DNA from 3 places in the Stenotrophomonas sp. T8 genome. Region 2 is predicted to be linked to each of the others. Evidence: predicted binding sites of a transcription regulator. Region 2 holds the regulator's gene; each other region holds the start of a gene.
The links. The regulator HrcA, encoded in region 2, represses chaperone genes, less so after heat shock. The targets are predictions, from matches to a motif close to TTNGCACTCNNNNNNNNNGAGTGCNAA.

Region 1 (3,275 bases), 2.2 Mb from region 2:
CCCCACACCTCGAAGGTGCCGGTGTTGCCGTCCGGCGTGCGCACCCAGTTGGAATTGCCCGGGTAGCCACCGCTGCCGCCGCCCTGCCCATTGTTGGCTTCGGTGGCACGCTCGCCGCAGCTGGCATCGCACTTGGCGAACGGCTTGTTGCCACGGTCGGCGTTCCACTGCGCGTCGGTCAGGTACAGCATGTGGGTGTCGGTGTACGGCGCGTAGGGCAGGCCCTTGTCACCGGTGGTGGTGGCAAAGCCCAGCGAGTTCGGCCAAGTGTGCTCGCGGTTGTAGGTCAGGCCGCTGCCGGTGCCCGCACGATCACTGACCTTGGCGTAGCTGCGGTTGCGGTACGCATCGAGGATGCGGTTCGGGTTGTTCGGATCCTCGTCGGCGATTTCCAGGATGGTCCAGGTGCTGGTGCCCGAGCCGCTGTACGGGTAGGCGGTATGGCCCTTGATGGTGGCGTGCAGCGAGCAGCGCAGCTGGCTGGGGCTGCTGGTGTTGACCCTGGAGTAGTAGCCGGCCGGCACGCCCGGGTTGCCCGGGTCCGGATTGCCGCCGGTGCTGGCCACGGTGAAGGCGATGCGGCTGTCGGCGGCCGGATGCGCGCCCTGCAGGTCGGTGATGCGCGCAGCGCGGATGTCGAAGCGGCAGGCTTCACCGGCCACCAGCGCGGTGTTGGTGGACAGCTTCACGCTGCGGCCGCTGGCCGGGAAGGTCAGCGGCACGGTGCCGGAGGTGCCGCAGCTCAGGGCGAAGGCGCCACTGGCCAGGTTCACCGTCTCGCTGAACACCACTTCCAGGTCGGCGGCAGCCGGGAAGGTGCTGCTGCCCTGCGCCGGGGTGGTGGTGGAGACTGACGGCGGCGTGTTGGGGCCTGGCGTGCCGCCGCCGCTGAAGGTCTGGCCGTTGTTGCAGCTGCCGAACGTCTGGCCGGCCGATTCGGCCCAGGTGAAGTGGGTGTACTGGCTGCCGCTGCCGGTCAGCTGCAGTGACGTACCCGGCGCCGTGCTGTTGCTTTCGGCCACCGGGATGTTCTGGCTGGTCATGCCCGCGGCAGGGCCACCGGAGGCGGTGATGGCGCCCTCGTAGCTGAGGAACTGGACCACCTTGCCGCTGGCATCGACCAGGGCGATGCCGTCGTTCGGACCATTCTGGAGGCCGTTGGTCGGATAGTTGACCACGGCGATGGTGGCGCTGCCGCAGCCGGCGGCGGTGCCGGCCGGGACCGGATTGTTGGCGTAGACGGTGGCGGCCGACGGGTTGCTGCCGTTGTAGAGGTACAGGCGGTAGCCGGACAGGTCCTCACCGGCAGTGGCTACGACCTCGATCGCTTCGCCGACGTCACCGGCGGCGGTGCTGTCGTCGTAGTGCAGTTCATTGATGAAGACCTCGGCCTGGACCGGCGCAGCGGCCAGCGCCAGCAGGCAGGCGGCGGCAAGCGGGGACAGCAATCGCATCGACTACTCCTTGTGATTGGGAATGCCTGACCGAGCCTAAGGCCGATCCAGTGACACTTTGTCGTAAATGAACGTCAGATATCTGACAGTGCGACGCTTGTCACCGAAATTGATCTGGACCGACGCCCTGGCCGAGGCGCGCGGGCGAAAAAATTTTTTCATTCCGCCCTTGAAAGGGGGCGGCAGGGCTCCATCTCTGCCCTGCTCCCGACGTTGTCGGGTTTCTTCACGTGCGGTTCTGGCACTCGCCTGGGGTGAGTGCTAACATCGCCGGACTTTTTTAGACCAATCAATCACTTAAGAGGTCTCCTATGAGCATCAAGCCGCTGCACGACCGCGTTGTGGTCAAGCCGATCGAAGCCGACGAAATCTCCGCCGGTGGCATCGTCATCCCCGACTCGGCCAAGGAAAAGTCCACCAAGGGTGAGGTCGTGGCCGTCGGCCCGGGCAAGCCGCTGGACAACGGCAACGTGCGCGCGCCGTCGCTGAAGGTCGGCGACAAGGTCATCTACGGCCAGTACGCCGGCAGCTCGTACAAGAGCGAAGGCGTCGAATACAAGGTCCTGCGCGAAGACGACGTGCTCGCCGTCATCGGCTGAGCTTCGGCGCGACCTGTTTCAACCTGATCCCAAACTCCCAGCCGCCGGGCCTCGTCCGGCGCTACCAATGAGGTAAATGCAATGGCTGCCAAGGATATTCGTTTCGGTGAAGACGCCCGTTCGCGCATGGTGCGCGGCGTCAATGTTCTCGCCAATGCCGTCAAGGCCACCCTGGGCCCGAAGGGCCGCAACGTCGTGCTGGAAAAGAGCTTCGGCGCCCCGACCATCACCAAGGACGGCGTCTCCGTCGCCAAGGAAATCGAACTGGCTGACAAGTTCGAGAACATGGGCGCGCAGATGGTGAAGGAAGTCGCGTCGCGCACCAACGACGATGCCGGCGACGGCACCACCACCGCCACCGTGCTGGCCCAGGCCCTGATCCGCGAAGGCGCCAAGGCCGTTGCCGCCGGCATGAATCCGATGGACCTCAAGCGCGGTATCGACAAGGCCGTTTCGGCTGCCGTCGCCGAGCTGAAGAACATCTCCAAGCCGACCGCCGACGACAAGGCGATTGCCCAGGTCGGTACCATCTCGGCCAACTCGGATGAGTCGATCGGCCAGATCATCGCTGACGCGATGAAGGAAGTCGGCAAGGAAGGCGTCATCACCGTTGAAGAAGGCTCGGGCCTGGACAACGAGCTGGACGTGGTCAAGGGCATGCAGTTCGACCGCGGCTACCTGTCGCCGTACTTCATCAACAACCAGCAGTCGCAGACCGCTGACCTGGATGACCCGTTCATCCTGCTGCACGACAAGAAGATCTCCAACGTCCGTGACCTGCTGCCGGTGCTGGAAGGCGTCGCCAAGGCCGGCAAGCCGCTGCTGATCGTGGCCGAGGAAGTTGAAGGCGAAGCGCTGGCGACCCTGGTGGTCAACACCATCCGTGGCATCGTCAAGGTCGTGGCCGTCAAGGCCCCGGGCTTCGGCGACCGTCGCAAGGCGATGCTGGAAGACATGGCCGTGCTGACCGGCGGCACCGTGATCTCCGAAGAAGTCGGCCTGTCGCTGGAAAAGGCCACCATCAAGGACCTGGGCCGCGCCAAGAAGGTGCAGGTCTCCAAGGAGAACACCACCATCATCGACGGCGTCGGCGACAAGGCCAACGTTGATGCACGCGTGGCGCAGATCAAGACCCAGATCCAGGACACCTCCTCGGATTACGATCGCGAGAAGCTGCAGGAACGCGTGGCCAAGCTGGCCGGCGGCGTTGCGGTGATCAAGG
Region 2 (3,275 bases):
CGTGGGCGATGTCCTTCTGCACCTCGCCATCGGTGAACTTGCGGCCGATCAGGCGCTTCACCGCGTAGAAGGTGTTCTTCGGGTTGGTCACGGCCTGGCGCTTGGCCGAGGCACCGACCAGGACTTCGCCGTCCTTGGTGTAGGCGACGATCGACGGGGTGGTGCGATCGCCTTCCGAATTCTCGATGACGCGGGCCTTGCCGCCGTCCATGATCGCCACGCACGAGTTGGTGGTGCCGAGGTCGATACCAATGATCTTGCCCATGGGGGAGACTCCTGAGGATGCTTGTTGGGGTCAGTCCGGCCGTTCGGCCGGTGGATGAATACGATGTGGGGGAGGCCCGTGGAACATTCAAGCCACCTCCCGAACGCTGTGTTTCCGGTCGCCCGGCGCGTTCAGCGTCGGGCCGGGTCGCAGGTGATTCCCGCCGCCCGGCCCGGCAGGGTCAGTCGGCGGCCACCACCACCAGCGCCGGCCGCAGCAGGCGCTCGTTGAGCAGGTAGCCCTTCTGGAACACGGTCACCACGCTGCCCGGGGCAGCGCCCGGGGTCGGCGCCTGGCTGATGGCCTGGTGGTGCTCCGGGTTGAACGGCTGGCCGATCGGGTCCAGCAGGACCAGGCCGTTGTCGGCAGCGACCTTGAGCAGCTGCTTGTAGGTCAGCTCCAGGCCTTCGCGCAGCGGGTGCGGGTCGTCGCCGGCGGCCTTCAGGCCGGCATCCAGGCTGTCGAACACCGGCAACAGCTCGCCCAGCAGCTTCTCGTTGGCGAACTTGCGGGCCTGCTCGATGTCACGGGCAACACGCTTGCGCTGGTTTTCCAGGTCGGCGCGCTCACGCAGCGCATCGGCCTTGACCTGCTCGACTTCGGCGCGCAGGCGCTCGACTTCGTCGTTGACGCCGGCGGTGGCAGCCGCATCGGCGGCACTCTGCTGGGATTCGATATCTGGATGTTCGTGGTTCATGTCTGGGTCCCTGGCGGTCACTCTCCGCCTCCACCCACCCTAGTGTGGGCGGGATGCTGCGTTTCAAGCGTCGGATGTTCCCGGCGTGCGTCCGGCCGGCGAAAAGGCCGCGCCAAGCACATCGGCGGTGGCCTGGACCAGTGGGATCACCCGGTCGTAGGCCATCCGCTTGGGACCGATCACGCCCAGCACGCCCAGCACCTGGCCATTGGCGGTGTAAGGGGCAGTGACCAGCGAGACGCCCTGCAGCGGCATCATTCCGGTCTCTTCGCCGATGAAGATGCGCACCCCCGGCGCCTGGATGGTCCGCTCCAGCAGCTGCAGGATTTCGCGCTTGCTGGAGAACAGCTCGAACAGTTCGCGCAGGCGCTCCAGGTCGGACAGGTCCTGCACGCCCATCAAGCGGGTCTGCCCGGCCACCAGCATGTCGTCGGCCGCCGGCTGCAGGGCCTGCTCGGCCAGTTCGATGCTGTGGGCCAGCAACTGCTCCAGTTCGGACCGGGCGTCGCGCAGCTCCAGCAGCAGGCGGGTACGGATCTCGGCCATCGGCAGGCCGGCGAAATGCGCATTGAGGTAATTGGCGACCTGCTCCAGCTGGCCTGGCGCAAACTCCTGCCGGGTCTCGATCACCCGGTTCTGCACCTCGTTGTCGGCAAATACCAGGATCGCCAGCACCCGGCGCCCGTCCAGCGCCACGAAATCGATCTGGCGGAAGGCGAACTGCTCACGCCGCGGGGCGCTGACCACGCCGACGAAGTGGCTCATCGCCGACAGCAGCTCCGAGGCGCTGCCGAGCAGGGCCTGGGTACTGCCGCCGCCGGCCAGTTCCTGGCGCAACCGGGCCAGCTCGCCCTCGCCCGGCGGCTGCATCTGCAGCAGGCTGTCGACGAACACCCGGTAGCCATGCGCGGTCGGGACGCGGCCGGCCGAGGTATGTGGCGAGGCCAGCAGGCCCAGATCCTCCAGGTCGCCCAGGATGTTGCGGATGGTGGCCGGGCTGACCTCCAGGCCGGCCACGCGCGCCAGCGTCTGCGAGCCGACCGGCTCGCCGTCCTGGATGTATCGCGCGATCAGCGTGCGCAGCAGGTGGCGCGCACGCGGGGCAAGCTGGTCGGGAGAACCGTGCATGGAATCAACCTGTGAGACACGGACACTAGATAATGGCGGCGCATCGCCTTGGCAAGTCATTGGACCTCCCGCGCCCGCGTGCTAGCGTTGCGCGGCTGCTGACACCCCCTTACCCATGCTCAGACATCTTTCGATCAAGGATTTCGCCGTCGTCCGCGCCACCGAACTGGAGTTCGGGCCAGGCATGACGGTGGTTTCAGGCGAGACTGGCGCCGGCAAGTCGCTGATGGTCGACGCACTGGGCTTCCTGTCCGGCCTGCGCGCCGACAGCGGCGTGGTCCGCCATGGCGCCGCACGCGCCGAGCTTTCCGCCGAGTTCGCGCTGGAGCAGCTGCAGGCCGCCCGCCAGTGGCTGGCCGACAACGAGCTGGACGACGAGGACCAATGCCAGCTGCGCCGCGTAATCCGCGCCGACGGCGGCTCGCGGGCCTGGATCAATGGCCGCCCGGTGACGCTGGCACAGCTGGGCGACCTGGCCTCGCTGCTGGTGGAGATCCACGGCCAGCATGAACAGCAGGCGCTGCTGGCGCGCCCGTCGCAGCTGGCCCTGCTGGATGCCTATGCCGGCAACGAGAACGAGCGCCGCCAGGTGCGCCATGCCGCCGCGGCCTGGCAGGCACTGGTCGATGAATCGCTGGCGTTGTCGCAACAGGGCGACGTCAGTGACCGGATCGGCTTCCTGGAGCACCAGCTGCGCGAACTGGACCGCGAGGACCTTGAACCGGAGTCGATCGCCGCACTGGGTGCCAGCCACCGCCGCCAGGCCCACGCCAGCGCCCTGCTGAGCGCCTGCCAGGCGGCCAGCAACCAGCTCAACGGTGAAGACGGCAGCTCCGCGCTGGACCTGCTGCAGCAAGTGCGCCACGAGCTGTCGCGGCTGGTCGAGCACGACCCGCGCCTGGGCGAGGTGGACGGCCTGATCGAGAACGCCTCGATCCAGCTGCACGAAGCCCTGTCGCTGCTTGATCGCGTGCACGACGACCTCGACGCCGACCCGGAACAGTTCGAGGAGAACGAGCGCCGCCTCGGCCGCCTGCACGACCTGGCCCGCAAGCACCGCGTGCCGATGGACGAACTGGGCGCGCAGCGCGAGCGCATGCATGCCGAAGTGGAGCAGCTGCGTGGCGCCGACGAGCGCCTGCAGCGCCTGGCCGGCGAGATCGACAAGGCCGCCGCCGCCTGGCG
Region 3 (3,275 bases), 2.2 Mb from region 2:
CTTCGGTTACGGCAAGCGCCGCCTGCCGGTGCTGGTGATGACCGGTGACGGCAACCCGCACAACCAGACCGGGCTGCTGCAGTCCGGTGCCAACGACCTGGTGCTCAAGCCGATCGAAGAGCGGCTGCTGGTCACCAAGGTGCTGTTCCAGCTGCGCCTGGCCCGATTGAACGATGGACCCCTGATCCGATGATGGATGAAGTAGCCGACACCCCGACGATCCAGCTGGAACCGAGCTGGAAGCAGCATGTCGGCGATTACTTGCTGCAGCCGCAGATGCGCGAGCTGTCCAGCTTCCTGCGCCAGCGCAAGGCCAGTGGCGCGGCGGTGTTCCCGCCCGGCCCGCAGATCTTCGCCGCGTTCGACGCCACGCCGTTCGAGCAGGTGAAGGTGGTGATCCTCGGGCAGGACCCGTATCACGGCCGCGGCCAGGCGCATGGCCTGAGTTTCTCGGTGCCGCCGGGCGTGCCGGTGCCGCCGTCGCTGCTGAACATCTACAAGGAGATCGAGAGCGATCTCGGCATCCCGCGCCCGGACCACGGCTGCCTGATTCCGTGGGCGCAACGTGGGGTGCTGCTGCTCAATGCCGTGCTGACGGTGGAAGAGGGCAAGGCTGGTGCCCACCAGGGGCGTGGCTGGGAGGGCTTCACCGATCACGTGGTGGACGTGCTCAACCGCGAACGCGAAGGCCTGGTGTTCATGCTGTGGGGCGCCTATGCGCAGCAGAAGGGCAAGGTCATCGACACCCGTCGCCATCGCGTGCTGAAGTCGCCGCACCCGTCGCCGCTGTCGGCCCATCGTGGCTTCCTCGGCTGCCGGCATTTCTCGATGGCCAACGAGTACCTGCAGCGCCGCGGCCAGGCCCCGATCGACTGGTCGCTGCCGCCGCGTTCGGCGCTCTGAGCACCGGCGGGCTGCCGGGCCTGAACACCGGGCAACGTCTCCGGGCCTGAATGGGCCTTCAGAACGGCCCGTTCAGCTCCGCTTGACTGAAATCGGCAGGTTTCTGCCGGGTAATTGCCTGAATTCAAAGGGATTGTGAATCCCGAAAAGCGTGCTCGCCACTGTCATCAAATCGCGTTACGGTAGGGCTCTGTTTGGGACCAGTGTTGCATCAATAGGATGCTGGAACTTTTTCCTCCTTTAGCAGTCCAAATCCCGGACTGCTAAGATGGGTGCCTATGAGCCAGAACACCTCTACTGCCCTTGTGGCAAACAATCTCCCGATTCCCAGTGCGCTCGGTTCGCTGGACGCCTACATCGGTGCCGTGCACCAGATCCCGGTGCTGTCGGTCGATGACGAACAGGACCTGGCCCGTCGCTTCCGCGACGGCAACGATCTGGACGCCGCCCGCGAGCTGGTGCATTCGCACCTGCGCTTCGTGGTGCACGTGGCCCGCGGCTACAACGGCTACGGCCTCGCGCTGGGCGACCTGATCCAGGAAGGCAACATCGGCCTGATGAAGGCGGTCAAGCGCTTCGACCCGGACATGGGCGTGCGCCTGGTCTCCTTCGCCGTGCACTGGATCCGTGCCGAAATGCACGAGTTCATCCTGAAGAACTGGCGCATCGTGAAGGTCGCCACCACCAAGGCGCAGCGCAAGCTGTTCTTCAACCTGCGCAAGTCGAAGACGCGCCTGGGCTGGATGAACGCGGCGGAAGTCAGCGCGGTGGCCAAGGACCTGAACGTGTCCGAGCGCGAGGTCATGGAAATGGAATCGCGCCTGTCCGGTCGCGATATCGGTTTCGATGCGCCGACCGACGAGGACAACGAGCACGCCCCGCCGTCGCCGGCTGCGTTCCTGGTTGCCGATGACGAAGACCCGTCGATGGCCTACGAGCGCGAGGACAGCGAAGACAACCAGATGCAGCTGCTGCGCGAAGGCCTGGCCGAACTGGATGCGCGTTCGCGCGACATCATCCGTCGTCGCTGGCTGGATGCCGACAGCAAGGTGACGCTGCAGGAGCTGGCCGACGAGTACGGCGTGTCCGCCGAGCGCATCCGCCAGGTCGAGGCGAACGCGCTGAAGAAGATGAAGGCGCTGTTCACCGCGTAAGGCGGGATGGCGTTGAAGCCAGGAAAAGGCCCGGCATTGCCGGGCCTTTTCTTTTTGGTGGCGTTCCCATCCACGCATGGCGTGGATCTACCCAGTGTCAGTAGAGCCACGCCATGCGTGGCCGCGGCGCGGCCTCAGCCCTCGCGTGCGATCGCGCGCCAGCCGATGTCGGTGCGGTGGAACGCGTTGGCCCAGGTCACCTTGGCCACGCCGGCATAGGCATTGGCCTGTGCGTCGCGCACGCTGTCGCCCAGTGCGGCCACGCACAGCACGCGGCCACCGGCACTGACCACCTGGCCCTGCGCATCCAATGCCGTACCGGCATGGAACACCTTGGCGCTGGCCGGCACGTCGCCCAGGCCGGAAATCACGTCACCGGTGATCGGCGCTTCCGGGTAGGGCTTCGCGGCCAGCACCACGCCCAGTGACGGGCGCGCATCCCACTGCGCTTCTACCTGGTCCAGGCGGCCCTCGATGGCCGCTTCGACCAGTTCGACCAGATCGGACTGCAGGCGCAGCATCACCGGCTGGGTTTCCGGATCGCCGAAGCGCACGTTGAATTCAATTACCTTCGGCGCGCCGCTGGCATCGATCATCAGGCCGGCGTAGAGGAAACCGGTGAACGGGATGCCGTCGGCGATCATGCCCTGCACGGTCGGGTTCACCACTTCGCGCATCACGCGTGCATGCACCTCCGGCGTCACTACCGGCGCTGGCGAGTACGCGCCCATGCCACCCGTGTTGGGGCCGGTGTCGCCGTCGCCGACGCGCTTGTGGTCCTGCGAGGTGGCCATCGGCAGCGCATGCACGCCGTCCACCATCGAAATGAAGCTGGCTTCCTCGCCATCGAGGAATTCCTCGATCACCACGCGGGCGCCGGCATCGCCGAACGCGTTGCCGGAGAGCATGTCACGCACCGCGTCTTCGGCCTCGGCCAACGTCATTGCGACGATCACGCCCTTGCCGGCGGCCAGGCCATCGGCCTTGACCACGATCGGTGCACCCTTCTCGCGGATGTAGGCCAGGGCAGCGTCCACGTCGGTGTGCACGGCATAGAACGCGGTGGGGATGTTGTGGCGGGCCAGGAAGTCCTTGGCGTAGGCCTTGCTGCCTTCCAGCTGCGCGGCGGCGGCGGTCGGCCCGAAGATGCGCAGGCCGGCGGCGCGGAAGCGGTCGACCACACCGGCCACCAGCGGTACTTCCGGGCCGACCACGGTC

Region 1: the regulator HrcA is predicted to act here: its motif matches at 1,693-1,719, upstream of ACSDHM_RS16885 (co-chaperone GroES).
Region 3: the regulator HrcA is predicted to act here: its motif matches at 1,144-1,170, upstream of rpoH (RNA polymerase sigma factor RpoH).

Annotation. Positions count from the first base shown of each region.
Region 1 covers NZ_CP195329.1:3,633,496-3,636,770, reverse strand. The annotation lists gene ACSDHM_RS16890 (endonuclease) at 1-1,454, opposite strand, end outside; gene ACSDHM_RS16885 (co-chaperone GroES) at 1,766-2,053, shown strand; gene groL (chaperonin GroEL) at 2,135-3,275, shown strand, end outside.
Region 2 covers NZ_CP195329.1:1,446,874-1,450,148, reverse strand. The annotation lists gene dnaK (molecular chaperone DnaK) at 1-265, opposite strand, end outside; gene grpE (nucleotide exchange factor GrpE) at 447-962, opposite strand; gene hrcA (heat-inducible transcriptional repressor HrcA) at 1,026-2,090, opposite strand; gene recN (DNA repair protein RecN) at 2,206-3,275, shown strand, end outside.
Region 3 covers NZ_CP195329.1:3,668,974-3,672,248, reverse strand. The annotation lists gene ACSDHM_RS17065 (response regulator) at 1-193, shown strand, start outside; gene ung (uracil-DNA glycosylase) at 190-903, shown strand; gene rpoH (RNA polymerase sigma factor RpoH) at 1,182-2,057, shown strand; gene purD (phosphoribosylamine--glycine ligase) at 2,192-3,275, opposite strand, start outside.